Regions from separate parts of the Desulfosoma caldarium genome, predicted to be linked through region 2. Evidence: riboswitches for the same ligand, from Rfam matches in the RefSeq annotation. Region 2 holds a riboswitch; the other holds the start of a gene.
What was found. Region 2 has a riboswitch for fluoride ahead of EDC27_RS15200 (dynamin family protein). Riboswitches for the same ligand answer to the same signal wherever they lie in the genome.

Region 1 (16,067 bases), on a different contig from region 2:
AAACTTACATCTTGACACCCATTACTTCTGTTATGCCCACAAGGCTGGTCGTGCCAGCCTCAGGAACATAGGGGGATTATGGGTGGACCAAAGTTCGCTGGTGCTAAAGGTGATTCTTGTGATAATAGCTATCCCGGTCGGGTTGCTAGGGTCCGCACTGTCCTAAGACAGGTCAGAAGAACAGAAGGAGAATGCATAATGGGACAATGCATTTACTGCGGAAAACCTGCCGGTTTTTTGAAGAAAAAACACAAAAAGTGCGAACAACAGCACGAAAAAGGAAAATCCGAGATTATATCTCTTGTCGGCAAAATCGGAGCTGCAGGCGGTGACCTACATCAATTGGAGAGATCCATTGAGCGCGTTGCTTCAATGAGTTTTATCGATAAGAATACTCTGAAATCTCTACTGGTATCTGGCTGGGAAAGGGCCGTAAATATTGCTTTTGACGACGGACTACTTTCCGAGAAAGAAGAATCAGCACTCATTGAATTAAAGGAGCACTTTGCATTGCCAGAGGAGATTCTTGATAAGAATGGAGCGTATTCAAAGCTGGAAAAGGGTGCTGTTCTACGCGACATCATGAATGGAACCTTGCCGGAAAGAATAAAAATTGATGTAAGCTTACCGTTCAATTTTCAGAAAACAGAAAAAGTCGTATGGGTGTTCCAAGGCGTAAATTACTATGAAGAAAAGACTAGAACCCGTTATGTTGGTGGTTCTCAAGGTTTTAGCATTCGTATTGCAAAAGGACTGTATTATCGAACTGGTGCGTTTAAAGGTGAACGCGTACAGACGTCTGAAACCGTGTATGCAGATACGGGGTTGCTGGGTATCACAAATAAACACATTTACTTTGCCGGTTCAGTAAAACGATTCCGCATCGCTTACAACAAGATTGTTACCTTCGAGCCTTTTTCTGATGGCATTGGGATCCAAAGGGATGCACAAACAGTCAGGCCGCAGTTGTTCGAAACTGGTGATGGTTGGTTTACTTACAATCTCATCAGAAATTTGGCTCAGTTGTAATGGCTTCTAGCAATCGCATGCACTCGGACAGCATAAAGCGTCGCTCCTCTTTGCTCTGCTTTTTGCATCCGGTCATACGAACCTGAAATGATCAATTTAAGCGATTTGTATGCCATGTGGTGGCCAGAATCCGCGAACCTAATCGAGCCGACGCGGCCGTCATCGTCCGCATGGAAAGCGAACTTTTTCACAAGAAGCTTTTCGAGGCTTTAAAGATTTGAGCGTTGGCGACATCTTTGATGGCACACTGTATAAGCCGATCAAGGCATTTGTGGCCCAAAGCCAGAGGAACCAGGCCGCCTGGGGCCTCGACAAGAAAGGGAGCCAGGTCGGGCAATACCTGGAGCTTGGCACACGGTGCGGTCGGTGGACGTCGTTTTTTCGAGCGCTGTTTTGCCGTCCGCTCGATCAAGATGCCCAGATGGTGCTGCCCTTTTGCCCGGCCCGACACGGTGGTGGTCGCCAACCTGGGCATGGAACAGGCCATCGATGCAGCGCTCACCAAGGCTGGATGCGGTCAATGGCTTCAAGGGCAAGGGATCCTCGCCGGTTACCACGGCCGGGGCAGCGAGGAGCTGGTGCATCGAGCGCTGAAGGATTTCGGCTTCGAGCAACTGCCTTTCAAGCGCTTTGCCCCAATGCCGCCTTCTTCGACACGATGCTGGTGGCCTTTTTTCTCTACGAGAGCTTCAAGCAAGACGTCTGCGCGCCGGTGGACGAACCCGTTTGCTATGCCACCACGCTGCGCCGTAGGGTGATGGACATGGCCGCCAAGATCGTGCGTCACGGCCGCCGTGTGGTGCTGAAAGTGACGACGGCAACCTTTGAGGCCCTCCATTTCGAGAGGCTTTGGCACAAAAGCGGGGCGCCGCCCAGATATTGCTGGGGGGAAGGGAAATCCAGCACCGAAGAAATTACCTATAAGTAGAGAAGTGTCTCCAAAATCGCATAAACTTGACGGCATACTAAATATCAGAGCTCTTTCACGAAAAAATTCCACAGTCAGTACCTGAAAGATGGCCATCGGAGTGCCAGAATCGACACTTCGTTGCTCAGAGAGGCGATCGTCGCCTCTATCTTGCCCCAGAATCGCTCAAATTAGGTAAAAGAAACCTTGACTCACTGTCGCCGGCTCTATAACCACCACATCCCCCAGAAAAATCTCGGCCATATAACCCCGATTCAGGCACTTAAAAATTGGCAACAAAAAAGACCTCAACTTTTTGTGAAATCGGTCCATGACTTTTCGGGACATGACACATATGGATGTGTTCTGCCTGGACAGCTCCGGGACCCTAAAAGCCAGAAGAGGCTGCACCGAACAGGGATATTCTGGTTACGCTCCCATCGCCGTCGACCTGGGTGAGGAAGGTTGGTGTCTCAAATGGTGGCAACGGCCCGGATGGATACGTCCGCGCACGGTTCGCGGAAAAGGGGCTGATTCTTCAAAGATCCCAGGAAAGAACACAGGCTGTTGCCCCTCTTTTGTGTTATGCCGGAGTGCCGATGGCGATTTTTTAAAAAACACCCCTGCGGGAATGAGGGAATGGAAGGCCTCTCACCGATTCAGGTACGTCTCAAGCCTTCCTCTCACCCGCCGGCCAACCCGTAACACAAATTGTTCGTCGCCTCACTGCATTAGAATCCGAATGAGAGGAGGTTATCGATGCATCTTTTTAGAGCTACGGCTATCAGATTCGTCATCCTGCTCGGCGTTGTCAGTCTGTTCGCTGACGCAACGTATGAAGGCGCACGGAGCATCTCGGGTCCCTATCTCGCATTGTTGGGCGCAAGTGGAACGGTCGTAGGGTTTGTGGCGGGCTTTGGAGAACTCGTCGGATACGGGTTGCGCCTGGTATCGGGATATTTGAGCGACCGTACGCGCCGCTATTGGGCAATGACGTTGGTCGGGTATGCGCTCAATTTGCTCGCCGTACCCCTATTGGCGTTGGCTGGTCAGTGGGAATTGGCCGCTGCACTCTTGATTACCGAGCGAATGGGAAAGGCCCTCCGCACCCCGGCACGTGATGCAATGCTTTCGTACGCGACCAAGGCTACGGGGCGTGGCTGGGGCTTTGGGCTGCACGAAGCCATGGATCAAGTCGGCGCCGTTGCCGGCCCCATCATCGTCACGGTGGTGATGGCGAGGCAAAACAGTTACCCCGCTGCGTTCGCGGCTCTCGCGATCCCCGCCATACTCGCCCTATCCGTGTTGCTCATGGCCCGGTGGCTCTACCCGCACCCACAAGATTTGGAACCGACAGCACCCCAGTTGCAGGCGCAAGGATTTCCCCGAGCCTACTGGATTTATCTTGCCGCCGTCGCTCTGGTGGCGGTGGGCTACGTGGACTTTCCCCTGATCGCCTATCATTTTGGGAAAACATCGTCTGTGCCCGACACATGGATTCCACTCCTTTACGCCATTGCGATGGGGGTGGACGCGCTGGCAGCGCTGTTGTTTGGTCGCTGGTTTGACCGCATTGGCATTCAAATTCTGATGATCGTTTCGCTGATCTCGGCATTTTTCGCGCCCCTGGTGTTCTTGGGCGGTTTCCGTTTGGCCGTGGTCGGCATGGCCATATGGGGCGTCGGCATGGGCGCACAAGAATCCATCCTGCGCGCGGCCATTGCGGATATGGTCTCACGAGAACGACGTGGTTCGGCTTATGGAATTTTCAATACAGGCTTTGGAGTGTTCTGGTTTTTAGGCAGCGCGTTGATGGGGATTCTGTACGATCTGTCATTGCCCGCGCTCATCACCTTTTCGGTCGTGATGCAGCTTGCCTCGGTGCCGTTGTTCTTTGTGGTTGGCAAGCAACTTCGCAAATGACCCGATCCATACTGCGAGAAGACGGCCTTACACCAATGGCTCTCTCAAGATGTCAGAGTTGACGCTTAGTTGTGGAGTGTCGACCTTCGCAATGAGTCAAAATATTCGTGATAGACAAAATGTCCAATCACCAAAGCAAAGCAGCGGTCAACAACCGCTTCCAGCCGTCACGATCCGCGTGCGGCTGAACCCGGCCGTTGGGCGGCGAAGACGCCAACAGTGAAAACATGAACCGCTTAGAAGAAAAGAGAAACGATTTGACACCCGCGGAAAACAAGATGAAAATAAATAAAAACAATTGATTTAGGTGATGAGGCTCACCCTGAACCGCCATGCTGGCTGATAGCCTCTACGGAGAAGGGAATTCTCTGTGGAGGCTTTTTTTTCGGATGTGCCATAGGACAAGGATCATGGTTTTCAACAGCATTCTTCGTGACAAAGATGGCCCCCCATTTGAACCAACCAAACAGCCCGATTTCTTCCCCGACCTGAACCTGGATCACGTCATTGGTGCCATCACCGAGCCAAAACAGGAGTACAACCTGAATCCGTTTTTCTGGTTCCCCCTCCGTGATACGGAAACGATCCGCTATAGGCAGGTGGTGATGCAGGACCTGGAAAATGAAACCGTCATGGAAGGCATCAAAGCAAGTGCGGAAAAAATGAGCCTTGTTCGCCGCTATCTGGCCATGGCGGAAGAGCTGGACTTTGACTATCACAAAAAGGGGTGGATCCTAGAAGCGGCAAGGGTCTATTGTGACACGGTCACGAAGCTGGCGCGTCATCTGACCCATGTCCCCTTGAGATCACAAGGTCTGGCAGCCTTTCGGGACTATCTGAAGCATTATATTCAATCACCCGCTTTCCGTTCCCTGGCGACAGAGAGCCAACACGTCAAAGAGGCTCTCGCCGAGGTTCGATACTGCGTGATCATCCAGAGCGGAAAGTTCAGAGTGAAGCGATACGAAGGCGAAGGAGAATATAGTTCGGAAGTGGAGAAAACCTTCGAGAAGTTCAAACAAAGTGACGCCCGAGACTACCTGACTAAGGTTCCGGAAAGATCCGGCATGAGTCACATTGAGGCCAAAATCCTCGAATTCGTCGCCAGGTTATACCCCGAACCCTTTGCCGCGCTGGATCAGTTCTGTCGGCAGCACATTCCGTTTCTCGACGAGACCATCCAGGCCTTTGACCGCGAGATTCAATTTTATGTGGCCTACCTGGACTTTATCGCCGACCTGAAACGCCAGGGGCTGCCTTTTTGTTACCCCGAACTCCATGCCACAGGCAAGGAGACATACGTCCACGATGGTTTCGACCTGGCCCTGGCCCATGCTCGGCGTGACAGCGACCAGGCCATCGTGCTCAACGATTTCTCCCTCCAGGGTCCGGAGCGCATCCTCGTCGTCACGGGGCCTAATCAGGGGGGCAAAACCACCTTCGCCCGTATGTTTGGGCAATTGCACTATCTGGCCAGCCTCGGATGTCCTGTTCCAGCTCGAAAGGCACGCCTCTTTGTCTTTGACCACATCTTTACTCATTTCGAAAGGAAGGAAGACATCCGTCATTTGCGAGGGAAGCTAGAGGACGACCTGATCCGCATTCGCGACATCCTCGTTCGGGCCACTCCAGACAGCATTATTATTCTGAATGAAATCTTCTCTTCCACAACCGTTCAGGACGCGCTCTTTCTGAGCAAGGAAATCATGGGCCGGCTGATGGATTTGGATGTCCTGGGCGTTTGGGTGACCTTCCTGGATGAATTGGCTTCTCTGAGCGAGAAGACCGTCAGCATGGTGGCGTTGGTGGATTCCCATGACCCCAGCACGCGCACCTTCAAGATCGTGCGGCGACCTGCCGACGGCTTGGCCTATGCCCTCTCACTGGCTCGCAAACACAACCTGACTTACGAACAGATCAAGGAGAGGGTCCGATGATGAAAGTCTTTTTGCTCTACCCTGACCGGGATTTCGATGTCGCGCAGCCATTACCGCCCAACGCGGAAAGCTTGACGCAAGACCTGGCCTTGAACACACTATTCGGGGCCATGGCCCAGGGGGATAAGTTCTTATTTCAAGTCGGACGGCAGGTCGTCTTATCCGGCCTGAACGATATCGGCACCATCACCTACCGCCAGGAGATTCTACGAGACTGCCTATCACACCGTGGTGTCGCCAGGCAGATCTACCAAATTCCCTTGGAATTCCTGGAGCGAAAGCGCGACCACTGGTTGTGGATTTCCCCGCGCCATTGCAGCCCCAGTTCCATCCTGAGCAGTGCCCGGGGGGTGCTGGATGCTTCTCTGGACTTGCTGCATCGCTTGCGGCAGATCGCCGAGGAGAATGCCACGACATTTAAGTCGCGTGGATTTCTCCGGTTCTTTGCCATGATTCGGCAGGAACTCAACGACGAATACCTGACCATCGTCCAGCGGCACATTCGAATGCTCCGCTTTCCCCAGGGTGTCTTGCTCCGCGCTCAACTGGGAAAGGGCAACGAAATATTCGATCACACGCTCTGCACCCCCCGCGATTCAAAGCGAAGGTGGTTTCAGCGCATCCTTCCCTCGCGATCGGCGAGCTATTCTTATTCCCTGCATCCTCGCGACGACACGGGGGCACGCATCCTGGGCGAATTGCGCGATCGGGGCGTTGCCCGGGCAGCCAATGCCGTTGCCCAGGCCGCCGAACATGTGGAGAGTTTCTTCAACGTGCTGCGGTGGGAACTGGCCTTTTACATGGGCTGTCTGAATCTTTACGACCAGCTGACGGCTTTGGGGGAGCCCGTTGCCTTTCCCCAGCCCGCTCCCGCGAATGAGCGGCGCTTTTCGTGCACCGGTCTCTACGATCCCGCCCTGGCGTTGACCATGGGCAAGGGGATGGTCGGCAACGATATCTCCGCCAACGGGAAGTCGCTGATGGTCATCACCGGCCCAAACCGGGGCGGCAAAACCACCTTCTTGCGCAGCGTCGGTCTGGCCCAATTGATGATGCAGAGCGGCATGTTCGTCGCCGCCGAATCGTTCTCGGCCAACTTGTGCACGGGCTTGTTCTCCCACTTCAGGCGAGAGGAAGACAAAACCATGGAGAGCGGCAAGTTCGAAGAAGAACTGAAGCGTATGAGCGCCATCGTTAACCACCTCAAGCCAAACGCTCTGATCCTGTTTAACGAGTCCTTTGCCGCCACCAACGAACGCGAAGGCTCGGAGATTGCCAGACAAATTGTTCGCGCCCTACTCGAAAAGAACGTCAAGGTATCCTATGTCACCTTCTTGCAAGAGTTTGCCCGTTACTTTTACGAAAGGGCAGAAGACAGCACCGTTTTCCTGCGCGCCGAGAGGCTGCCCGATGGAACCCGCACATTCAGGCTCAAGGAAGCGAGACCGCTTGAGACCGGTTACGGAATCGACTTGTATGGCAAGATTTTCGGGCCTGAGGTGGTTTCCCGCAAGGACACCAACGATGAGGATTACCATGGTACGGCCCGCAGTGAGGCCATGGTGGATCTGCGCAGATAGGGTTATGTGGCTTTGGATTCGCACTCACGATGAGTGTGACCGCCTTTTCACGTGAGCGTGCCCATCTCTCGAAGTTGCCGCCCAACACGCGCTGGCCAAAGGCGCTCACTTTGCTCGCGCCGCGATGCTTTCGGGCGCCGAAGCGGGCGCCTGCGTGCCGCGCCCGATGGCCTTCCCGAAAATTAAGCCATGGACCCGTTTTCAAATAGGCCGTTATGGGGTGACGTGGATGCGTTCGGCGGGATCGTTGACCACGTGCCCGATGACGGCGGCGGGAATGCCTTGGTCGTGCAGGGCCTGAAGGAGTGCCGTTGCGTGGGTGGGTGCGGCGCTGATGAGCAGTCCCCCTGAGGTTTGCGGGTCAAAGAGGATGTCCTGAAGGGCGAGGGGCACCTGGGGATCAAAGACCACGATGGATTGACGAAATTCCCGGTTCTTGTGAGCTCCGGCCGGAATGAGCCCCATGGAAGCAAAATCCTCGGCCTCCGGTAAAATCGGCACCTGGTTAGCCTCCAGCACCACGCTGCGTCCGGAACCTTCGACCATTTCGGCCAGGTGCCCGAGCAGCCCGAATCCGGTGACGTCCGTGCAGGCGTGAATATCAAAGCGAAGCATGATTTCCGAAGCGCGGCGATTCAGCGTGGCCATGAGGCGGGTGACTTGGTCGGTGATGGCCGGCGAAGCTAGGTTCGCCTTGATGGCCGTGTTGATGATGCCCGTGCCCAGGGGCTTGGTCAGAAGAAGGCGATCGTCCGGTTCCAGCGTTTTTTTAACCAAAACCCGTTGGGGGTGAACGAATCCTGTCACCGAAAGGCCGTATTTCAGTTCTTTGTCTTCGATGCTATGACCGCCGATGAGCACCACGGCGGCTTCCGTCAATTTGTCGATCCCTCCCTGAATAATGGCTCGAAGGATTTCCAGCCCCATGTCTTTGGCAGGAAAGGCCACCAGGTTCATGGCGGTTTTGGGCACGCCTCCCATGGCATAGACGTCGCTCAGAGCATTGGCGGCGGCGATTTGCCCGAACCAGTAGGGGTCATCCACAATGGGTGTAAAAAAATCCACCGTCTGAATCAGGGCCAGGTCGTCGGACACCTTGTAGACGCCGGCATCGTCCGCGCGGTCCAATCCCACCAGGACGTGCTCATCCGTGGGAAAACGCATGCCGCACAAAGCTCGGTCCAGGTCCCCCGGAGCCAGTTTGGACGCTCAACCTGCCCCTGTGACGGTTTCGGTCAATCGAACGACGTCATCTTTCGCCACGCTTGGTTTCCCCTTTCATGGCCTTTTGGGCTTCAGTCAGGGCTTCGGGAAGAACACCCACGAGTTGCGCGATCTGCGTTGCGGGCGTGGGTCGTGCAATATGTCCAGCCCATCGGTTTGTTAAAGCAGCCAGGAGGCAAGCGTCAAGGAAATCGTGTCCCGAGGCACACAGGGCCGCAAGAATTCCCGTCAGAGTATCCCCGGTGCCGCCGATGGCTTCCATGGGTTCCCAGATCGGTTCTGTCACGTTGGCCACGATGCGCCCCGAATCGGCAATATGGTCCGTCTCCCCTTTGACCACGAGCCATCGCGCCGCATCTCCATGCGTGTAGGCGCGGTGCACCAGGTCCTCGACCGAGTGGTGATCGTGCAATAAAAACCCGCGCGTATAAAAGGGGTGGGGCGCCTTTTCATCGGCAAGAAAGGCCAATTCCCCCTTATCCGGTGTGAAGATGTCGTAGGCTGCTGCCTGCCCACTCATTTTGGCCGCATACATGTAGCCGGCATCGGCGATGAGTCGAGGGCGCCGTGGCATATCGTCGACGGCAAAGAGCACCTTGTTGTGCCAGTCCACGTCGGGTTGAAGATAGTGAAAAACCAAAACATCCACGGAAAGGACACGGAGGTTCTTGACCAGGTACTCATAGACGGCACGACTGCCGTCCCCTCGGCCAATGTCTCCGGCAAGGAGGACGAAAACCTCCTCGCCGCCACGTCGACGCCGTATGACGGCGGCCGCGGCAGCCAGCGCCGGTGTGCCTCGGCCGATGGGCAGCCGATGGTTTTCGACACGAAGTGCGTCGTTTTCCAGACGCACCGAGCCGTGCACCAAGGGCAGGGAAGGATTGGGGACCGTTCCGACGATCAGAAGCATTGGCGCCGAAGTTCCTCATAGGCCAACTGAAGAGCGTAACCGCACAGGGTGTGCCCTAGGTCCCGGGGCTGAGGCGCCTCAAACAGGGTTTTTCCCACGAGGGCGTCGGCAAGATAGGGCACATCCGGGCAACCTCCGCCGGAAATGTTCACGATGCGCCAGGAGTTTTTGTCCACGGTGATTTTCATGTTGGCCGCCCGCACCATGAGGTAAGCGCCGTAGTCTTTGGTGTGAAAAAGGTTGACGGGTTCCAGAAGCGGGGCGGTCACGGGCACGACGGCCAGTGGAGGCAGACCGGCTGCCGCAAGAACCCGTTCGAGGGTGAGTTTTTCCATAAGGGGAAACTCAATCACCAGATCGCATCCCTTTTGAATTTCCGGTGGAGGGCCTTTGACGGTCACGGGGAAGCCGCGGGATCGAAGGTGCTTTTCCGCCTGAATGACTTCGCTGGTGTTTTCAAAAACCAGAAGCCCGCGATCGGTCAAAGGCCCTTGAGGCTTTTTGGACTTTTTGAAAACGAGCTTTTTCAAAAAACCCAGCATGAATTCGTTAGCCTCTCGGGTTATCAACCCCGCTGAATATGAATGCGATACCCTTCGCCTTCCTGGCTCACGTCTTTCACCACATAGCCTTGGCTCTGAGCGGCGCGCATCACATTTTCCTTGGACGTGTCGGTGTCCACAAGCACGACCAGTTCCCCAGGCTGCGTCGCCTTGATGGCTTGCAAGGTCATGAGCACGGGCTGCGGGCATGAAAATCCTCTGGCATCCACCGTCGTGGCCATATCTTTCCTCCTTAAACCGTCTTCTTTCGCAGGGTCAAGCCGATCCACAGACATACGGCAAAGCCCACAATAACGGCAGCCATACCGTGTGGCCCGATGCCCTGGGGCGAACTGGCCAATCCGAAGTTATGGGAAAAGGCTGCTCCCACCAGCATGCCTATGACAAACACGGCGGCATCCCCATCACCTTCGCCGGCCAAAAAGAGCTGACGTCCCGGGCACCCGCCGGCCAGGGCAAAGGCCAAGCCGGCCAGAGCCATGCCTGCGAAGTTCCAAAAATGCTGCGTATGGGCCACGGGCTGGCCCACGAACCCCGCCTTGAACTGTCCCAAAAGAAGGTTGGTTAAAAAAGCAAAAAGGATGAGGCTCACAAAGCCGCCGAAAAGGTGCGTGGATCGAAACAAGATGAGATCCCGCAGGGCGCCCATGGTGCAGAACCGGCTTCTTTGGGCCAAAAAGCCCACCAAAAGGCCAATGCCGAGAGAGACGGCCACAGGAGCGTGCATAGCGCCCGGCCCTTTGACACTGTAGAAAAGCACGCCACTTTTGGGTTCTCCGGGCACCTGAGGAAAAAGGACAAGCAAAACCAAAAAACCCAGCATGATTAGGGGAAGAATCCAGCCCACAGTGGCGGAGGTCGATTGAGTGCGCCCGAGTGTGTAGCCGGATTTCAAAAAGAGGGTGCCAATCCAGACACCAAAGGCCAGACCCGCAAGGCCTAGAATGGCATTGCCGTCCCCACCGGCAAGGCGCAGCATGGCTCGCCACGGGCATCCCAAAAAGACCAGGGCGCCAATCATGGCAAAAACCCCGAGCACGAAGCGCACAATGGGCGCCGAACCCGCTCGAGGCCGAAATTCTTTGAAAAGGTAAGCGGCCACCAGGGATCCCAGAACAAAGCCGATGATTTCGGGCCTCAGGTACTGAACCACTTGAGCACGATGCAGCCCCAACGCTCCGGCCATATCCCGTTCCATGCAGGCCACACAAATGCCCATGTTGCCTGGATTCCCTAACTTTTGAAGCACCGGCGCCAAAATTCCGATCACTGCTCCCACGAGAACCACACCCCATCGCGACGCAAAAACATTTTTCACAGCCATCGATGCTTTCTCCTTTTGCCACCTTCGCAGTGTGTTTAAGAAATCTGGAGCCCCTCACGGTGATTTCCGATACCTTTTCGCGGCAAAAATAGGAAAAATGAAAAGGGAAAAACAAATAGGAAAGGCACATACTTCATGAAAAGTAGATAGAGAAATTCAATGCGTCTGAGAACACTGTTTTGGGTTATTTTCTCGAGATAATCTTTGAAATGGGTCTATGAAGAAACCGTGCTTACGAGATTCTTGATGGCGTATCGAGAAAAGGCATGGCTCGGGGCATCGCGGCCGTCGGGAACCTTTGGACGGCGCTTTCTGAGCAGAAATTTCTAAGGGCCAAGAAGAACCTTTTTCGACCAGGTTCCTTAGAACTTTTCTGGAAAAGGATGGTCATTGTGCGCCTTAAGGTGCCGTTCCAACGCTTCGCTGACCGGCGACGGTTCTCGACCTCGGCGCTTGACCAGGTAAAAGGCCCGGTGAAAGGTGACGCCATCGATGGCCACGAGACGGACGCTGCCGTGGGCTGCATCTTCGGCCACGGCCTGGCGGGAAAGGATGGAGATGCCGATTCCTGCCTTGATGCTTTGGCGCACGGCTTCGGTGGTGCTCATTTCGGCGACGACGCGGAGCCGGCTCGTGTCGAACCCCGCCTTTTCCAGAATTTCATAAGTGACCATGCGCGTTCCAGAACCTCGGTGCCGTGCTATGAAGGGTTCCTCGGCCAGCCGCTCCACAGGGATCGATGGCAACGAAGCCCAAGGATGGTTTCGGGGCACGGCCAAGACCAGTTCGTCGGCGAAGATGCGCTCGAAACTCAAACGCCGATCTTTCCACTGAGATCCCACCAGGCCCAATTCCTGTTTTCCGTCGGCGACGGCTTCGGCCACCTCTTTGGTGGCTCCAATGAAGACGCTGATCTGGACCGCCGGGTGGTGTTGTTTGAACGATCCGATGAGCCGGGGAAGGATATAGTTGCCCGGAATCGTGCTGGCGCCCACGTGCACCGTCCCGGCCAGATCCCCTCGGTACGCTGCCATGGCTTGCACGGCCTCTTCCTTGATCTGAATGATCTTCTTGGCGTAGCGATAAAGAATTTTTCCCGCCGGGGTAGGGGCGACTTCCCGGCCTAGCCGGTCCACAAGCCGTTCTCCCACCATCTCTTCTAGGGTCTTGATGTGTTCGCTAATGGTCGGCTGTGACAAAAGCACGGCCTCGGCGGCTTTGGTGAAGCTGCCCAGTTCCACGACACGGCAGAAAACTTCCAATCGGCGAATGTCCATGATCAAGGCTCCGCAAGCCATTCATGTCTTCAATACATAGAATGCGCGGAATCTATAGAGGAAGCGCCGTTTTGTCAATCGGGCCATTAAAAAAGCCTATTGCAGCTTTCGGCCCTTGAGGTTTCGATTCTTGAGGATGGCGGAAAGGGGGTGCCGAATCGCCAAGAGGTGTGCTGCTGCGGGTCCCGTAGGCTTTTGGCCCCAAAGGGCCGGGTTTTTTTGAATTGCGAGGGGTTTGGGGAGAACCCGGATTGGAAAAATCATCCCATCCATCCACAGGCTTGTTTCTAGAAGCGGCGGGAATGTCGCCCGGAGAGTGGGGGGCGTGCCGTTGAGGTTTCCCGACGCCCGTGCTAGACAACATCAAGCCGTGGATCTGAACCTTTGTATTTCGCGCAGTGCAGGAGGTGCCCATGTTTTGGTTTCCGACGTACACGCCCCCGGATTTTTCTTCGCCTCCACTGAGGGATGCGCCTTTGGTGCGATTTGCCGTCGTAGAACGTGCCGGGGTGGCTCCCGAAGGCTATCATGCCACATCCATCTTTCCTGAATATTTCCATGTGGCTCCCGGGCGCTGGGAACTGCTTCGGGAATCGCGCATGGACTGTGTCGTGGTGCAGCGGCCTGAAGGGCAACTGGAAGCCGTGGAATTCCGGCGGCTGCAGGTGGGGGATCGGGTGGCGTTGGGCCGAGGAGAAAACGGCGAGGATGGCATCTATGTGCATGCGGAGGCCTTTTGTGATGAGGAGGGTCGAGGGGACAAGTTCAGTTTTCGTACGCGGCTGACGCGTGAGACGTCTTTTTCCATCGACTATGACGAATTCTACGATCTTTTGAGCTATGAACGGGATCATGGCCGAATCGTGTGGGTCTTGGGACCGGCACTGGTTTTTGACCGGGACGCTCGCGACGCCTTTTGTGCTCTGATCGACCGAGGTTACGTGCACGCCCTGCTGGCAGGCAACGCTTTGGCGGTCCACGATGTGGAAGCGGCCATGTTTGACACCGCTTTGGGGCAAGAAATCTATGCCAAGCGCCTGGTGCCTTTGGGTCATTATCATCATTTGGATGCCATCAACCGTGTGCGGGCCGTGGGATCCCTCGAAGCCGCCATGCGGCAGGGTCTGGTGACGAACGGCGTCATGCACGCGGCCTGGAAGCGCGGCATTTCGGTGATTCTGGCCGGATCCATTCGAGACGACGGCCCGCTTCCGGAAGTTGTGGCCGATGTGTACGCGGCGCAAGACCGCATGAGAGCCGTGGTGCGGCGGGCGACCACCATTGTGGCCCTGGCGACGCAGCTGCACGCCATCGCCACGGGGAACATGGCGCCGTCGTATCGGGTGTTGGAGGACGGCACGGTGCGGCCCGTCTTTTTCTACACCGTGGACATGTCCGAATTCGCCGTGCAAAAACTGGCCAACCGGGGTTCTCTCACGGCCCGGTCGCTTCTGACCAACGTGCAGGACTTTGTGGTGACGGTGGAAAGGGGCCTGAGGCGCCGGGAGGAACGAGCCACCTCACCGAAATGAAATGTCCCGCGAGGGTCTTGGGAAATTGCCGAAAGGCGCGATGTCACATCGAGGCTTGCAGCGTTTGAATATCTTCCGTTACATGGCGCGATCCCGTATGGCGGTCGGCCCCGCTGTCACAAGGCTGTCTTTGCCGGCACACGGTCACCTCGCGGTGTGCGCGGCTTCGGCGTGGCCCGCAAATTCCCGGTCTTGAGATCGCCGATGGTTCAGGTGCACTGCGGGGGGGTGTCAAGCGGCGCCTGCAAGGACAAAGGTGCGCGTCAAGGTTACAGGGTTAGCTGCGTACCCTGAGTGCCGGCAACCGTTCCCGCGATGTCTTCGATGGGACCGATGGCGGCCCGTTTTCCTGTGGCGCGAACGAATTCGATGGCGGCTTCCACCTTTGGACCCATGGATCCTGGAGGAAACTGTCCCTGGGCGAGGAACTGTTGGGCGTCGTCCACAGAAAGGCGCGTCAGCAAGCGTTGCCCAGGTGTGCCGTAATCCAGATTCACGCCTGGCACATCGGTCGCGATGCAAAAGATGTCCACCCCCACCTGGCGGGCCAGCTTGGCGCTGGCCAGGTCCTTGTCAATGACGGCGTCCACGCCGCAAAAGCCTCGCCCCTCACGTATCACGGGAATGCCCCCTCCGCCGCAGCAAATGACCACAAAGTCCATGGCGATGAGGTGCCGAATTTCCTTCTGTTCCACAATGGTCAAGGGCTTGGGGGACGCCACCACGCGACGGTAGCCTTTAGGCGTTTTTTTTACGGGAAAGGGCAGCGACGGAACCAACTCTTCCGGGTATACAGGACCCACGGGTTTGGATGGATCGGCAAAGGCAGGGTCCTGGGGATCCACGACCACGTAACTGATGAGACTCACCAGGCACTTTTGCGTGACGATGCCCAGGGCCATGAGTTCGCTGTCCAGGGTGGATTCGATCATGTAGCCGATTTGTCCTTGGGTTTGGGCCACGAGGATTTCCAGGGGCAAGCGGGGCACGTCCGAGCAGCATTCCTGCTGCAGCATGAGGTTGCCCACCTGAGGGCCGTTGCCGTGGGTGATGATGATGCGAAAGGATGCCGTGAGTTGGGCGATCTGGCGCATGGGCACGCGAAGATTGGCAAATTGTTCGTCAATCGTTCCCTTTTGCCCTTTGCGAATGAGGGCGTTGCCGCCCAGGGCCACGAGCAGCACGGGTTTAGGTGGGGTCAAGACGGGGTTCACGGTTTCTCCTGTCCTTGGGAATGGCAAAAGGCGGCTCTCAAGAGAGCATTTCGAATGTCTCAAGACTCTTTGAACTCGTTGGGCCTTAATGGCGGCCAAAGATTTTTGGAAGACGGCGCATGAGGGCCTCTTCCAGAGTGGGACGGCCGTGATCGCGGTATTCGTAGCGCACGCGCACGGTGGGGTGCTTGAGGGAGACGACGCGAGTGAGCTGAATGGGCGTGGCAAAGAGGACCAGGTCGCAGGGTACGGCATTGAGGGTTTCTTGAAGATCGGCGATTTGCCGTGGGCTGTAGCCCATGGCGGGCACTACCGGTCCGATATGCGGGTAACGGGCGTAGGTATCTCGAAGAGTTCCTCGGGCGTAAGGCTTGGGGTCCACAACGCAGGCGGCTTCATACTTTCGGGCTGCAATCATGCCGGCTCCGGTGGGCATTTCCCCGTGGGTGAGGGTCGGGCCGTCTTCCACCACGGCGATGCGCTTGTTGCGAATATTTTCAGGATCGGAAACGATCACGGGCGATTCGGCCAAAAGAACGTCGGCCGTGGGGGCGATGTCCTGAATGTTTTGCCGCACCAGCTCGATGCCTTCGGCGGACGCCGTGTCCACCTTGTTGATGATGGCGATGTGCGCCATGCGAAGG
Region 2 (16,067 bases):
GAACGATGATCAGAGCCAAACTGATGGCCACGACAAACCCTCCTGCAACAACAACGTCCACCAAGCCTTAGGCGACTTCCAGCGCAATTTCCTCCAAGTCCGTTTTGACTCTGAGAATGCTTTGCATGGCTTCATGAAGCATTAGCTTTTTCTTGTCCCGCTCGGCTGATTCAGCCTTTTTGAGAACCACGGCCTTGTCCAAAGCATCTTGAATGCCCTTGGCCGTGGCATCGATCTTGGCGTTCAAATTCCAACGAAACTCCAAAAAACTCTCCTGCAAACGGCGCATGAAGTCGGCACGAACCCGCCCGCAGTTGGCATCGATGCGTTCCGGGAGTTTTTTCATCAAGTCAGCGAGGACTTTTTTCTGGGAAAAGCTTTTGGGCAAGATCTTGCGGGAAAAGAAATCGACGGCCCCGGCGATGTCAAAAAAGCGGGGAGGATCACCGAGCAGGTAATAAAAACGGCTGTCCGCACGAAGGGATTCATCCGATTGTATCGTTTGAAACGGAATATCAAATAGCTTGGCGGAAGCCTCAATGAGTCGGTCGATGACCTGATTCGTGCGGTCCGAGTACTGTCGGGACACGCGGGCAAATTCTTCATTGAGGGCCTTTTCTTGGCGCACAATCCAATCATCAAAGGTGTGGATGATGCCCTGACTCAGACAGTCTTCCATCTTTTCTACGTATTGCGATATGGGAATATGTTGATGCTTTTCCCCTTCATCCTGCAATTGTTTCACGAGTTCGGGCAGACGCTCTTTTTGAAGCTCTTTCAGTTCACGATCCAGCCAATCCATAATCCGCTTGATTTCCGCCTCAAAATAATACCCGTTTTCTTCGCGCTCTCGTTGAATTTTTCGTAGCTCTTTGTGAAACAAGGCAATTTTTTGTTCCAGGTCCTCGAGCGGCATTTCGATGGCTTTCTGCTCAAGCTTGGCAGAAAACTCCAGATCATTAAGGATTTTTCGGGCCGACTGCAGCCCGGACTGCAAAAGGACACGGCCTTTTTCCTGGGTGAGAAATTGTGTGAGGACATCTTCCAGCTGAGGGAAGTAACTTTGAGCGATCTTGGCCTCGTCGCCTTTGGCACGGCCTTCCAACGCCAATTTGGCAGAAAGAGGCAGAATGCGGACTTCATCCTCCTTCAACGTGTCTTTCAAAATCTGTTGAGAAAACGCTAGGGACTCCTCGCGGTCTTCAGGGGCCACCACGTCGATCTTGTTCTGGATGAAAAAGATTTTCGTAACGTACTGACATACATCGCGCAAAAAGGCCAATTCCGATCGGCTGAGAGGGGGATCGGCCGTGAAAAGGAAAAGGGCTGCATCCACCTGGGGCAGGAAGTCGTAGGTGGCCTGGGTGTTGGTTTCGAAAATGGAGCCCACCCCGGGTGTGTCGATCAAATGGACGCCACCCCGAAGGGTGTCGGCGGGATAAGAGATTTCCACTCGGTCAACCCCCTTGACGTTGTCGGGATTCCCTCTTTCCGTCACGTAGTCCGCCAAAGCTTTTCGAGGAATGGTGCGGGTCGTTCCGTCCTTGAATCGAACGCAGATTTTCTCTTCGGGACCGTAGTGAATCATGGTGACGATAGACGTCAAGGGAACAACCGCCGTGGGAAGAAGATTATCCTTGAGAACGGCATTGATGAGGGTGCTCTTGCCTCTCTTGAATTCGCCAAGGACCACCAGATAAAAGGCGCTCTGGCGAATCTTATCGTACAGCACGTTGATTCGGTCCGTGATGGCCGCGTTGAGGTTTATCGTGGTGAGCTGCTGAATATCATCCAGCGCTTTGAGAAGCTTGGCCTGTGTTTTTCGGTAATGCTCCAGCATTGGGTCTCCCTCCCGGGTCCGGCATTAAAAGAAAACCCCATCCGCAGTCGGGTGGGGTTTTTGTTCAACGCGAAGCGCCACTTGCGCCCCACCCGAAAGTCTCTAGGCAGCGGGCATCGCACCCGTTTGCTTCGAGCTCCCTGGAGAAGTCATCATCCCCACACATGGGCGGAGTGCGAGGCGGTTCAGGCAGACTTCATTGCCTCTGTGTTAGCATGTCCATTGTACTGCAAACGTTAGCAAACCCCGTTTCTTACTGTCAAGGATGCTCATCAGGGAATCGGCCGGCCCATGCCGTTCCAGAGCACGCGGCCTTGGAATCCCCAAGCCCTTCACGAATAGCCGAAAAACGCCGCCACATACTTCACGGCCGTGAAAAGGATAATGCCCGCAAGCATCCACTTGATGGCCCGTGCCGGCACATACTTCTGGCAGCGCGCACCCAGATACATGCCGGCCATGCCTCCAAACCCAAACAGCACACCCAAAAGCCAGTCCGGCGCGACGGACATATTCGGATGAAAGGGGGCTATGCCTTGATAAAAGGCCACGCCCGCCACGGAGGTGACAAAAGTCCCCATGAGGGCGGCGCCGGCCACGGTGTAAACGGGCAACCCGAAGAACGTGACAAAAAATGGCGCAATAATGGCCCCACCCCCAATGCCGTAGATGCCGCCCACAATGCCGACAATGAAGGCCAGCGCAAAGATCCCCCAAAAGGGGGTGTCGTAGACCTCTTCGTAAAAGGTGTAGCCCAAGCGCCGCATATTGAAGTGGGTCACCTTGACCTTAGGAAGCGCCTCGGCCGTTCCTTGTCCGGCCTGAGCCCCTTGCGCTCGATGACGGCGCACCATCTCCCGAAATTTTTTTTCGGCATCGGCCTTTGTGTGGGCCCCCGCTTTGTTCTTATGCAAATCCTGGACCATGCGCAACCCGATGTAGAGGAGCACGGCGGCGGCAAACAATTTGAAATGCTTGGGATTGGGAAGATAGGATACCCGGACGATGGCTCCAATAAACACTCCGGGCAAGGTGCCCGCAACCACGGCCCAGGTGAGAGGCCACACCATGCGGCCTTCTTTCCAGTACCGGTACACGCCGCTGGGAATGGCAACGATGTTAAACAATTGGTTGGTGGCACTCACCGACGGATCCGTATAGCCCAAAACGGACATCTGAAAGGGAAGCAACAGAAAGGCTCCGGACACTCCACCCATGGACGTGAAAAAGGAAATCACAAAGGCCACCAGCGGCGGTATCCAGGGCGCCACCTCAATGCCCGCCGTGCGAAAAACCAACATTCCCCCCGTTATGAAAAGCTTCCTATGACCTAAACTGAGCGATTTAAGCGAAAAAATCCCACCTACACCTAATGGGCTAATTACGTAGTATAATGAACTTGTTTGAAAGATCCCATACCGCGCGAATGTAACCCACAAGGTGGGAACTTCACAATGGGACGTACCATAACCGCGACAAAAGGCAAACCAAGAATTGACGGCGTTGAGGTGCCCCCCCGATACGCTTACAGGCCGCGGCGGTTTGATTTTGTTTGTTCGCTATCTTGGCAACATCCATATTTTTTAGCAGATCGATACTTTCTTTGGCTCCATGCGTCGTCGCCGCAAGGGGCAGCCGATCACCGAGATTTTCAAGCAGCTGCTATGTTTTTTATGGACGGCACGAGCCGGCACCTGGTTGACTTCGATGCCCTGGCCAAGGACGCGGGCTTTGCCGCCGCCATCGAGTGTGAGTCGGGTCGCATGCTTTCCTCCCACGCCGTCAAACGGTTCTTCTGCTCTTTTTGGTGGCCGCGCATTGACTTGTACCGGCACCTTTTGCAGCGGTTGTTTTTGTGGCGTCTTAAACTGCAAGAGCCCGATCTGATTGTTTTGGGCATGGACACCATGGTCATGGACAACGACGAGGCCCGGGGAGGCCACGGCGTCAAGCCCACCTACAAGCGTGTCAAAGGATTTCAGCCGCTGCAGATGACATGGCAAAATGACATCATCGATGCGGTCTTTCGTCGCGGAGATGCCCACAGCAACAACGGCAAGAGGGTGGAGCGAATGGTACGCCACATGGTGGCCAGAATCCGCAAGCCCAATCGAGCTGACGTGGCTATCATCGTTCGCATGGGCAGCGAACTTTTTGACCAAAAGCTTTTCGAGGCTTTTGAAAATTTGCTCATTGGCGACATCTGTGGCGGCAAGCAGTAAAAGAAGGAATTTGTGGCCCAAAGCCAGAGGAACCAGGCCGCCTGGGGCCGCTACAAGCAAGGGAGCCAGGTCTGGCAATACCTGGAGCTTGGCACAAGGTGCGGTCGGTGGAAGTCGTTTCATCGAGCCCTGTTTTGGCGTCTGCTGTATCAAGATGCCCATATGGTGCTGCCTTTTGCCCGGCCCGACACGGTGGTGGTCACCAACCTGGGTATGGGACAGGCCATCCATACGGCGCTCACCAAGGCTGGATACGCTCAATGGCTTCAAGGGCAAGGGTTCATCGCCGGTGACCACGGCCGAGGCAGTGAGGAGCTGGTGCATCGAGCGCTGAAGGATTTCGGCCTCTGCCTTTCAAGCGCTTTGCCCCCAATGCCACCTTCTTCGACACGATGCTGGTGGCCTTTTTTCTCGACGCGAGCTTCAAGCAAGACGTCTACGCACCGGTCGCCGAGCCCGTTTGCTATGCCACCACGCTGCGCCGTAGCGTGGTGGACATGGCCGCCAAGATCGTGCGTCGCGGCCGCCGTGTGGTGCTGAAAGTGACGACGGCAACCTTTGAGGCTCTCCATTTCGAGAGGCTTTGGTACAAAAGCGGGGCGCCCCCCAGATATTACTAGGGGTCAGGAACGTGCACCACCGAAGAAATCACCTACAAGTGGAGAGGCGTCTCCAAAATCGCGTAAATCTGACGACATACTAAACATCAGGGCTCATTCACAAAAAAAATTGCCCAGTCAGTAGCTCAAAGATAGCCATCGGAGTGCCAAAATCGACACTTCGATGTTCAGGGAAACGATCGTCGCCTCTATCTTGCTCCAAAATCGCTCAAATTAGGTAATCACCACATCCCCCAGAAAAATCTTGGCCATATAACCCCAATTCAGGCACTTAAAAATTGGGTCCAAAAACAACCTCAACTTTTTGTGAAATCGGTTCATGACTTCGCGGGACCTGACACCCCGAACCGTTCCAGTGCAAAATGACCCTCGCAAGGTCCACAAGTGCTTTTCCGGACGCTTTTTGATCCCTTTTCATTTTGCCCGTTTCCAAGCGAACCTTTTATGACTATGCCCCTTCAAGGCCCCTCGTGCCCCTCTTCTGCCAGCTTCTGGTCCACTGGGAATTTACAAGGTCACAGCCCGGATTTGATAAAGGCCGGAAATAGAGGCAACGGCATCGCCCTCGGCATCCCGAACATCCGCGTGCACCGTAAAGTCGGCCTTGCCGTGGGTGTCCAGATCCCGCTGAATACGCTGAATCTCATTCTGAGAAAGCCCCACTTCAATGAACGCGTCGGTTCGGACAGGTTTTCGATACCGAATGGTCATTTCCTTGGCCAAGGGAAAATATTTTTGAGGATCGAAGGTGCCGTAGCACAAGGCTCCGCCGGGAATTTCCGCCAGGGTAAAGAGCGCTCCCGCATACATGGTGCCCACATGGTTTTGGTTGCCGTCAAAGGGCATGCGCAGCTTCACGTAGCCGGGAGACAGTTCCAGAACCTTCAAACCGGATCGCTCCACAAAAGGAATCGCCGTTTCAATCATTCGCCGAATGTCATCCATGACCATGGTCAAACCTCCTCAAGCGTGAATCAAGAGTTAGGCGTCGTGTAGACGGTCAAAGGAGAAAGGGCTGGGAGTGCCCGGGGATGTGGTGTCCTTGGGTTCCATCTTGCTCTCCTGTGGTGATGTCCTGAACGCCGATAGCCATGTTCTTCGTCAACTCCTTTGCGTACTTTAGCCTGAAGTTTCAGAATGTGGAAATTGCAAGTCCTTATTGTTGCGGATACTTTCTAAAAGTCCCAGAGCCCTTACTGGACACATCAGATTTTCAACCCGATCAGTTTAAAAGCCTTCTGCTGCAGGACGGTGGCAATGTTGTTTTCTCGAAACTTGGAGCGTTTTTCAACCTTGGCTTGACCAGGTTTTTAGAAATCGTTGCCAGGTCCTTGAGCAAAGTTCTGAAACTGTGGGCCGGCAGATGCTCCTTTGTGCGCTTCGACAGGGCTTTTTGTTGCGCAGAGGGAGACCCTTGAGCTAGCTCGACCACGGAGTCCCGTTGCGCCTCTGCGGCAACAGGGTCATCGTCATCAAAGAGAATCGGGCTCAACGCCCGGCACGTATGCCACTCCAGGTCATAGGCCAGCATACACAGGAAGACATGAGCCCGATCCCTGTGCTCCAGGCGATGATGGATCGGACGGACCTTTAAATCGACCGCCTTGGAGCATCGAAACGCACGCTCCACCGCAGAAAGCCCTTTGTAGGACTTCACCGCCCCCTCAGCATCAAGTTTTTCTGGAGGCAAGCTGGTCCGAATGACATAGATGCCATCCAATGCCGCCTCCTTGGCAATATGGTCTTTTTTGAGTTGGTAAGAAAAGCCGGTTTCGCCGATGCTAAGATGAAAATGTTTCGCCATTTTGAATTTGTTCATGACTTTTCCCACCTTGAGAGCAATTCTGGCCTTGCCTTTAAGGGCGCGTTTCTCTCTTTGGGTGGCCGGTAGAATCTTGTCGAGTTCCTTCTGCGTCGCTACGAGCAGCTCTTGGCGTTTGCGGAAACGTTCAGCTGCCAAAAGCGGGTTTCTGCATACAATCAGCCTTTCGCTCGGGAAAGCAGGGTCCGTAATCTCCGCGAGATTGCGCTCACTAAAGAGAGAGGGCTGAAGCGAGCCACAGTCAACCAGTTTTCGGATTTAACTCGCGGGCAACGCTGTAATTCGATCAAGACCCTCAACAGGTTTAATGTCCTTGCGTAGACGAGCCTTGGTTAGAAGTCCTCGCTCCCCCAAAAAAACGACCGGCTCCGGTCCAAACCGGCCTCTGATTTTTGTCCTTTGGGATTGGAGCGTGGAAGGATATCTCCCGTATTGCCTGCAAACACCTCTACTGCCATAGGACAACCACTAGATGCGGTCTTTCGTCGCGGAGATGCCCATAACAACAACGGCAATACGGTGGAGCGAATGCTACGCCATGTGGTGGCCAGAATCCGCACGCCCAATCGAGCCGACGTGGCTATCATTGTTCGCATGGACAGCGAACTTTTTGACCAAAAGCTTTTCGAGGCTTTTAAAAATTTGCTCATTGGCGACATCTGTGGCGGCAAGCTGTATAAGAAGGAATTTTGGCCCAAAGCCAGAGGAACCAGGCCGCCTGGGGCCGCTACAAGCAAGGGAGCCAGGTCTGGCAATACCTGGAGCTTGGCACAAGGTGCGGTCGGTGGAAGTCGTTTCGTCGAGCCCTGCTTTGCCGTCCGCTGTATCAAGATGCCCATATGGTGCTGCCTTTTGCCCGGCCTGACACGGTGGTGGTCACCAACCTGGGTATGGGACAGGCCATCCATACGGCGCTCACCAAGGCTGGACATGGTCATTGGCTTCAAGGGCAAGGGATCCTCGCCGGTTACCACGGCCGAGGCACTGAGGAGCTGGTGCATCGAGCGCTGAAGGATTTCGGCCTCTGCCTTTCAAGCGCTTTGCCCCCAATGCCGCCTTCTACGACACGATGCTGGTGGCCTTTCTTCTCGACGCGAGCTTCAAGCAAGACGTCTGCGCGCCGGTGGTCGAGCCCGTTAGCTATGCCACCACGCTGCGCCGTAGGGTGATGGACATGGCCGCCAAGATCGTGCATCACGGCCGCCCTGTGGTGCTGAAAGTGACGACGGCAACCTTTGAGGCCCTCCATTTCGACAGGCTTTGGTACAAAAGCGGGGCGCCGCCCAGATATTGCTGGGGGGAAGGGAAGTCCAGCACCGAAGAAATTACTTACAAGTGGAGAGGTGTCCCCAAAATCGCGTAAATTTGACGACATACTAAACATCAGGGCTCATTCACAAAAAAAATTGCCCAGTCAGTAGCTCAAAGATGGCCATCGGAGTGCCAAAATCGACACTTCGATGGTCAGGGAAACGATCGTGGCCTCTATCTTGCTCCAAAATCGCTCAAATTAGGTATGAGAAAAAATCTTTTGCACAATACCCTATACGTCCTGCATTGAATGGTCAAGGAACGTATTCCGGGGATGCTCCCTGGGGGGACGAAACAGAGCGAGGTCTGTGCGGCGAGACCGTTACGACCTTGTCACTTCACGATGAAAGCCGCTGAAGGCTTTTTTGAATCAGCGGGCATGCCTTCTTGAGGGGGCGGTTCTCCGGCCTGCGAACGCAGCCGACACACGTGCGCTGTCGCAAAAGTGTCCAGTCCTGTCAAACGATAAACCGATGGAACAAAAGTTGTCGTCTTTTTTGCTGCCGGTTTTTCAGACCTGCACGGGGTTTTATGGGCGATATTTTTCTGGGGGATCTTGATTGTCAAAAAGAAAAGAGTCCGGCCAATCATGCGGCGCCCTGGTTGGCCCGTGCCACAATCACCGAGGCCACATCCTGTCCTTGTTGTTTCGAGCCTGCTGTCTGAATGACAACGTCACCGTGTCGCAGCGAGTGGCATGCCGGACTTCATAACTTAGCGGGAAACAATCCAACCCACAAAAATTATCGGTACCCACACGGCACTCAGCACCAACAAGGCTTTGACCCATTTGTCCTGAAAGTAACGTTTGGAAGACTGGACCACCCAATTCCAGTTCAGGAGAAGATGCGCCACGGTCAGCACGATGAAAAGGATGCCCAGTGTGCCGTGAAGGTCGGCCCAACCGTGGCGAGAAAGTCCTAGAAAACTGGGAGGGGATCCTATGGCTCGAGCTCCGGTGGGAATGACAAATTTAAGCAGCAAGCCGAGGATGACCAGAGCCGTCAGGTTCACATAAAGCAAGGCGCCCACAAAATACATGTATCGGTTCTTGTCCACGGTCTCATCCTCCTTTTTTTCAGGCTTTGCAGTGAGGGGGCGGCCGCTTTCTCATTCAAGCAGGGCCTTGCAGCCCCCATCATTCCCTTCGAACGAACTCCAGCACGGTGATTTCCGGTGGCGCCAGTAACCGCATGGGAGGACCCCAGGTCCCCGTGCCTCGACTGGTGTGCAGCGCGGATCCCTTTTCCAGTTCGTAAGTCCCGTTGAAGAAAGGATACATCAGGGCCACGAACAGAGTGAACGGAAAAATTTGGCCCCGATGCGTGTGCCCGGACAATTGTAGGTCAAAGAGGCCGAGGGTCTCTGGGCAGATTTGAGGCCTGTGCTTGAGGTAGAGGGTCAAAAGGCCGTTGGCGGCGGATTGAAGGAGGCGGGATTCGGTTTCGGGGCGGTCTTTCCAAGAGTCGTCCACGCCCACCACATTGACGAGGCCCGCCAGAGTGGTGGCCTCGTCCCTGAGCAGCACAAAGCCGGCACGCCGTGTCCAGTCCATGGCATCTTGCAAGCCCACGTAGTATTCATGGTTTCCCACGATGGCCACTTTTCCCAGGGGCGGCTGAAGGTCTTGCCACAAGGGAAGCAGTGGTTCCAGGGCATGGGTTCGGCCATCCACCAAATCCCCTGTGGACACCACGAGATCCGGCGCAATGTGACGCAACGTTCGAACAATCCGTTCCGAGAGGGCCTGACGACCGTTGAGGCCCAAGTGCACGTCGGAAATCTGCGCCACCACCAGCCGAGGCACATGGGGTGGAAGCTTGTCCGTGTGCAGCCGCACGCGTTCGATGCGCACGTCATGGGCTTCCCACGCGGCGTACAAGCTGACCACGGCTGCGACCAGAATCACGCCCAGAGCCGTTGGTTTGCCTGAAAGCCCGGCCGTTCCCAGTCCCGAAAAGCGGTGAAGTAGCCACAAAAGACCATTGACGGCGCCCACAAGAAGTGAGAGCCAAAAAGCCAGGAACAGAAAGCCCATCCAGGGATAGCCCACATAGGCCACAAGGCGCGCAGGAACTTCCCACCCCGTCCGCTCCAGGACGCGGCACAGGATGGGGGCAAGCACCATGAAAGCGCAAAAAACCAGAAAGGCCGCCCACCAGCCTTGGCGGCCCTCAAAAAGGCCATGCACGCGGTAAAGAAACACCGCATGCATGGTGCTGTAGACGGTGAGAAAGACGAGTAGAAAGGTCTTCATGACATCAGTCGCCCGCTCGCTTCTTGGCCAATTCTTCCGGGCTCATGGTCCAAAACGGCGTGCCGTCCTTCGTGAGCCGCACCTTGAATTCAAAGTGGTCCCCTTTTTTGACCTTGGAGGCGATGAAGACTTCCTGATCGTTGATGTCGGCCCAGCAGCCCGTCACCTTGACCTTGTCGCCAACTCGAATGCCCATGGTCTGGGGATCGATGAACCAGCGCGGCCCCAGATGCACCAAAACATTATCGCCGTCCTTCTCCTTGACCATCAGGGCCACACCGGGACTCATGCCCTTCAAAGGGGTCACTTCCTGAATCTTCGTCACCGTGCCCTTGAACTTGTCCAGTTCCTGAGCATTGTAGAAACGATCATATGTCCCCCCTTTTTCCCAGCCTCCCATCGGCCCCGCAGCGGGTTGAGCTGAAGAAAGACAGGCCGTGGCGAAGATCATGCCCGACATAACGCCAATCCAGGTCAAGATATGCGGCTTTTTAGCAGCCATCATACGCTCCTTTACTCTGAGGGTGAAAACTCGTGAAAAGGCCCAGAGGCATCGTCTTTCATGGGCCTTGCGCAGGCCGAATCGCCTTGAATCAGCCTGGCGTAATGCCCATGACGTTGAAGCAGATCCTCGGGCTGCCCCCATTCCACCACGCGGCCTTCTTCCAGCACAAGGATTCGCGTAGCTTTTTGCACCGTGGACAGCCGGTGGGCAATCACAATGGCGGTCCTGCCCGCCAGCACGGTTTCCATGGCCGCTTCCATGTCCCGTTCTGTGGAGGAATCCACATTGGATGTGGCTTCGTCAAGGATAAGAATCTTGGGGTCTCGTGCCAAGACGCGGGCAAAGGCGAGCAGCTGCTTCTGGCCTGCGGAAAGATCCATGCCCCCGGGGCCGATGCGCGTGTTCAACCCTTCGGGAAGACGGCTAATCAAGGCCGCCAACTGAGCATGGTGCACGATGCGATCCAGCGTCTCGGAGTCCAGCGAAAGATCCAGGCAGATGTTTTCTCGAAGTGTTCCCGGCACAAGGAACACGTCCTGCAACACCAGTCCGATCTGACGGCGCAGCCACGTAAGGTCCAAGACCTTGAGATCGTGGCCGTCCAAGAGAATTCGACCGGCCGTCGGTTCATAGAATCGTTCCAGCAAATGGATCAGCGTGGTCTTGCCGGCACCCGTGGGGCCGAGGACGGCTAAGGTTTCGCCGGCATTGACATGAAAGGAGACGTCCTTGAGCACGAGGCGGTCGGGATCATAGCCGAAGGAGATGCGATCAAAAGTGAGGGCGCCGCTCACGCGGGGCAGGGTTTTGGCGCCGGTAGGATTCGGGATGGACCGTGGCGTGTCCAGCAGTTCAAAGATTCTTTCGGCGGAAGCCAAAGCGGACTGCACAATGGAATATTTTTGCGACAGTTCTCTAAGCGGCTGAAAGCACAGGCGCACATAGGACAAAAAGGCAATTAGAGTTCCCAAAGACATGGAACCTTCCACGATGCCTCGACCGCCGAACCAGATCATGAGCGCCACCGCGCTGGAATGGACCACTTCTATGAAGGGCATGAAGAGGCCGAAAAGATGAATTTGGCGAAAGGCGGCCCATCGATGCGCTTCATTGAGGCTTTCAAAACGGGCGGCCGTGTCCTGTTCCCTTTGAAATACCTGAATGATGTACAGGCCGCTCAGAACTTCCTGCAAGAAGGCGTTGAGGCTGGCCAGGCGCGTTCGCAGATTCCGAAAGGATTCACGGGCCAGCCGGCTGAACCACAGGGTGACCACCAGGACGACGGGAATTATCGTGCATAGCCATGTTGTCAAGCGCCAGTCCATCCAAAACAGAATGGCCAGGATACCGAAGAGTTGAAGGAAGTCGTTGAACACCGTCACCACGACCGATGTCATGGCCTCATGCATGTTTTGTATATCGTTCGTCAGGCGCGTCACCAGTTTGCCCACGGGGTTTCGGTTGAAAAAAGCCACATCCAGATGGACCACATGGTGAAAGAGGCGTTGTCGGAGTCCGTGCATGACCTGTTGGCCGGTCCATTCCAGGAGGACCACTTGGAAAAAGTTGCCCACGAACCCTGCGGCCATAAGACCCACAAAAATCCAGGCAAGATGACGCAATCCTTCCACGCGCGACGCCAAGGGCAAAGCGTCCTGCGTGATGAAGCGGTCCACTCCCACGCGCACCACATAGGGAATGGCCAAACCTGCAGCGGAAATGCTCATGGAAAGCAGGGCCGCTCCGAAAATGGGTTTCCAAAAGGGCCGAAGAATTCCCCAAAGGCGTTTCCAGAGTTTCAGATCCCGAACACGTCCCAGTTGAGCTTCTTCAAAGTATCCGTAACCGTAATGCATGGCGCTTCACCGCGCACACGACATGCGGGTCTGGTGTTGGTGAATCGTTCGATAAAATGGGTTGCGTTGCAGCAGGTCGTGATGGGAGCCGGAATCCACGATACGGCCGTTGTCCATAACCAGGAGTCTGTGGGCGTCCGCAAGCTGGGCGATTCGGTGGGAGATGATCAAGCAGGTCTTACCCTGGCAGCGCTTTGCCAATTCCTTGAGGATTCTTTGTTCCGTTTCGGTGTCCACCGCGGAAAGGGCATCGTCGATGATCAGGATGGGCCGATCCAGCAAAAGGGCTCGGGCCAACGCAATCCGCTGGCGCTGGCCTCCGGATAGGCGCACACCCTTTTCTCCCAAGCGTGTTTCATAGCCCGAGGCCATCGCGACAATTTCATCGTGAATGACCGCCGCTCGCGCCACCGCCTGAATCTCTTCCAGGGTCGCGTCGGGCTTCCCAAAGGCGATATTAGCAGCCACCGTATCGGAAAAAAGCACCCCTTCCTGCGGCACGTAGGCCATGAGCGACCTTAGGTCGGCGATGCCCAGGTCGTTCACGTCGCAGCCGTTCACGGTGTAAGCGCCTCGAGGCACGGGGTAAAGACGCGTCAGAATGGCGCACAGAGTGGACTTGCCCGCGCCCGTCGGTCCCACAAGGCCCGTGATGCCAGGGGTAAGGGTAACGGAACAATCCTGAAGCGCCGGAGTTTCCATGGCGGGGTACGCAAAGGTGCAGCCGTGAAGCTGAAGGGTAAAAGGCGCTGTCGGAAGGCGAACGGGGCGCGGCGGATCTTCCAAAGCCGCCCGGTCCGCAAGAAGCTCCTGAATGCGTTGCAGGCTCGTCAGACCCCGTTGGAACAGATTGGCCACCCATCCGAAAGCCATCATGGGCCATGTAAGCAGGTGCAGGTAAGCCATGAACGCCACGAAATCACCCGCAGTCAGGGCCTGGTGCATGGTCAGAAGGCCGCCGAAATAGAGGACGAGGAGCACGCTGGCGTTGCTGACCAGGCCGGCGAAGGGGAAAAGGGTCCCTTCCACTATGGCCGCCCGCAGGTTGTGGTGCACATAGGCACGACCCAGCGCATCAAATCGCGCCGTTTGCGACTCTTCTTGATTATACGCCTTGAACAAGCGAATGGATGTGAGCGTGGTGCGCGCGCATTCGGTGAGTTCGGAAAACTTTTCCTGAACCTTCACAAAGCGCGCATGCAGCCGGCCCGATAAGGATCGCGTGGCCAGGGCCAGAAAGGGGAGGGGAGCAACGGCGACGGCCGTCAATGTTCCATGGAGGGCGGCCATAAAGGCCAATGCGGCCAGGCTCATAAAGATCGCATCCACGAAAGCCACCAGCCCCATGCCCGCGGCAAGCTGCACCGAAGCGAGGTCGTTTCCGGAAAGGGCCAAAATATCGCCGGGGCTTCGCCCGTGCAGGGCCGTGCGGTCCAGGGTGAGCACATGGGCCAGCATGGTTCGGCGAATATCCTTTTCCAGAAGCCGCGAAAAACCCAAAAGGAAATACCGCCAGAAATACCTCAGGACGGCAATGATCAGGGCCAAGACGACGATCTGAGCCACCCGCACGGCCAGCCAGCCGGAATCTTCGCCGGTGGAAACCCCGTCCACGGCGTGTTTCATGACGCGAGGAATCCACAGTTGCAACAGGTCCACCACAGCCAGGCACAAAAAGCCGAATACCAAGCGCCACGCATAGCGGCCCACCAAGGGTTTGAGGAATACCCAGGCCCTCTTGAGCTGGTGTTCCCCAGGCTTTTGGGGCCCCTGGCCCATCATGGAAAAAGCCTCATCGGGTGGAGGGTGTGGGAAGAACCGAGCCCGCCGGAGCCCATCGGCGCGTCTTGAGCACCCAGACGACGGCGTAGATGACCGGCGTGTCCAGAAACGCGATGCCGAGCTTGATAATCCATTGGCCAAGAATCAAGGGAGCGATGGGCATGACCCCATAAAAGGCGATGGTAATGAAGACCACGGTGTCAATGAGCTGGGAGACGGCTGTGGAGGCATTGTTTCGCAGCCACAGATGTTTTCCTCCCGAGAGCCGACGCAGCAGGTGAAAGACCCACACGTCGTGGTATTGGCTGAGAAGATAGGCGCCGAAGGAGGCCACGATGATGCGGGACGTACTGTCCAAAACAGTTCGAAAGGCCGGCTCATGTGGCCAAAACGGCGCTGAAGGCCACATCAAGGCGAGGCGCACCAAAAGCAGGGAAAAGACAAGTGCGACAAACCCTCCCAAAACCACCGTTTTTGCCTTTTCCCGGCCCCAAAGTTCACCGATCACGTCGGTGACCACAAAGGTCACGCAGTAGGCCAGCACGCCCGCGGGCACCACTAACCCAAAAACCGTGATGATCTTGCTTGCCAAAACCGAGGCGATGACCAGACTGCCCACAAAGAGGCTGTTCAGTATGAGAAAGGCCTTTTGGCTTTTATCCTCCACCGTCTTCCTCCCCGTGTTCCAAAGGGCCGGGCATCCTGCCCGCCCTTTCTCTCTGCAACCTATGTAAATACAGCGAAAGCCGCGACACCTTATCGCGCCGTGCGGCGCCACACCCGTGTCACGCTCTCAGAGCATTTTCGCTCAAGCTTCAACAGGGGCCTTCCATGAGAACCCGGGCGAAGTCTTTACCCTTTTCCCGTGCGGCGATCAAGTCCTGGGGCCGTTGAAGAATGTCGCCTTCCGCATCGACGCCGCGCACCAACAAACTGTCCCAGAGGTCGGCACCCAGGGCGTCAAAGAAGTAGCGGACAGTCAGCAACACGCCGTCAAAAAGTTTTTTGCCCTGCGTGGCCCCGGCGGCGATAAAAAAACCGCGACGATCGTAGTTTTTCGATCCGAACGGGACGCCATCAATCCAATAGCGTTTGACCCACAGTGACTGGCATCGATCCATGAAGATCTTCGTGTGCGCCGATACCGTGTAAAAGAAAACGGGTGAAGCCAGCATGATGCCGCGGGATTGCTGAATGGCCTCGGCGATTTTTTGAAAGTCGTCTTCGATGATGCATCGCCCCGAGGTTTTGCACCCGTAGAGTTCCAAACACGGAGAAATCTTAAAGTCGCGCAGATGAAAACAGTCCACGACCGCACCGACGTCGCGGGCCCCCTCAACGGCGTGAGAAAGCAGGGTGGAGGTGTTTCCGGATCTTCTCGGACTTCCAAACAGGGCAACAATCCGCACCATGACCTCGCTCCTATGTTTGAATGGGACCATCATGAAAATTTTGACATGCTCCCTTTTGCTGTGTCACATAAAAACGGTGAGAGGGGAAGACGATGGTGAATAAACGTGTGTCTTTGGGAAAGCGCCTGCGACACTGCCCTTCCGTGGACTGTGTGGGCGTACAGCCCAACTGGATGGATTATCCCAAAGAGGTCCGCGAACGAATCGCAGAAAGCTCCATCGTCTATTACCCCAGTCGGCTCTACGAAGACCTCTTTCGCTCCTTGGGCAAGAGAGTTTTTCCTCAGAACTATTACGGCTTTATGGGCCATAAGATTCGCCAGACCGCCCTGTTTCAGCTCCTGGATGTACCGCACCCTCGAACCAAGCTCTATTACGGCTCCAACCGCGCCAAACGCATAGAACGGGATTTTCCCTATCCCTTTGTCGCCAAGAAGCCC

Region 1: another riboswitch for fluoride. It lies ahead of EDC27_RS00860 (MutS-related protein); the one in region 2 lies ahead of EDC27_RS15200 (dynamin family protein).

Annotation. Positions count from the first base shown of each region.
Region 1 is NZ_RJVA01000009.1:43,749-59,815, reverse strand. Features, by position in the region: gene EDC27_RS00880 (hypothetical protein) at 199-1,029, shown strand; gene EDC27_RS15735 (hypothetical protein) at 1,550-1,957, shown strand; partial or broken gene EDC27_RS17000 (IS1380 family transposase) at 2,295-2,432, shown strand; gene EDC27_RS00870 (MFS transporter) at 2,696-3,859, shown strand; fluoride riboswitch at 4,157-4,218, shown strand; gene EDC27_RS00860 (MutS-related protein) at 4,270-5,796, shown strand; gene EDC27_RS00855 (MutS-related protein) at 5,796-7,376, shown strand; gene selD (selenide, water dikinase SelD) at 7,590-8,639, opposite strand; gene EDC27_RS00845 (NAD(P)H-hydrate dehydratase) at 8,626-9,513, opposite strand; gene EDC27_RS00840 (DUF3343 domain-containing protein) at 9,504-10,055, opposite strand; gene EDC27_RS00835 (sulfurtransferase TusA family protein) at 10,079-10,297, opposite strand; gene yedE (YedE family putative selenium transporter) at 10,309-11,430, opposite strand; gene EDC27_RS00825 (selenium metabolism-associated LysR family transcriptional regulator) at 11,763-12,677, opposite strand; gene EDC27_RS00820 (putative NPN-dependent ornithine cyclodeaminase) at 13,091-14,209, shown strand; gene EDC27_RS00815 (carbamate kinase) at 14,479-15,423, opposite strand; gene EDC27_RS00810 (cyclic 2,3-diphosphoglycerate synthase) at 15,509-16,067, opposite strand, start outside.
Region 2 is NZ_RJVA01000016.1:159,581-175,647, reverse strand. Features, by position in the region: partial or broken gene EDC27_RS15205 (cation:proton antiporter) at 1-31, opposite strand, end outside; gene EDC27_RS15200 (dynamin family protein) at 68-1,840, opposite strand; fluoride riboswitch at 1,977-2,053, opposite strand; gene EDC27_RS15195 (sulfite exporter TauE/SafE family protein) at 2,173-3,138, opposite strand; gene EDC27_RS15190 (hypothetical protein) at 3,505-4,062, shown strand; gene EDC27_RS15840 (hypothetical protein) at 4,075-4,602, shown strand; partial or broken gene EDC27_RS16970 (IS481 family transposase) at 4,896-5,048, shown strand; gene EDC27_RS15180 (PaaI family thioesterase) at 5,190-5,633, opposite strand; gene EDC27_RS15175 (IS1634 family transposase) at 5,905-6,663, opposite strand; gene EDC27_RS15165 (hypothetical protein) at 7,574-7,867, shown strand; gene EDC27_RS15155 (DUF4405 domain-containing protein) at 8,530-8,874, opposite strand; gene EDC27_RS15150 (metallophosphoesterase) at 8,954-10,072, opposite strand; gene EDC27_RS15145 (hypothetical protein) at 10,077-10,577, opposite strand; gene EDC27_RS15140 (ABC transporter ATP-binding protein) at 10,586-12,433, opposite strand; gene EDC27_RS15135 (ABC transporter ATP-binding protein) at 12,440-14,215, opposite strand; gene EDC27_RS15130 (queuosine precursor transporter) at 14,226-14,882, opposite strand; gene EDC27_RS15125 (flavodoxin family protein) at 15,031-15,627, opposite strand; gene EDC27_RS15120 (ATP-grasp domain-containing protein) at 15,720-16,067, shown strand, end outside.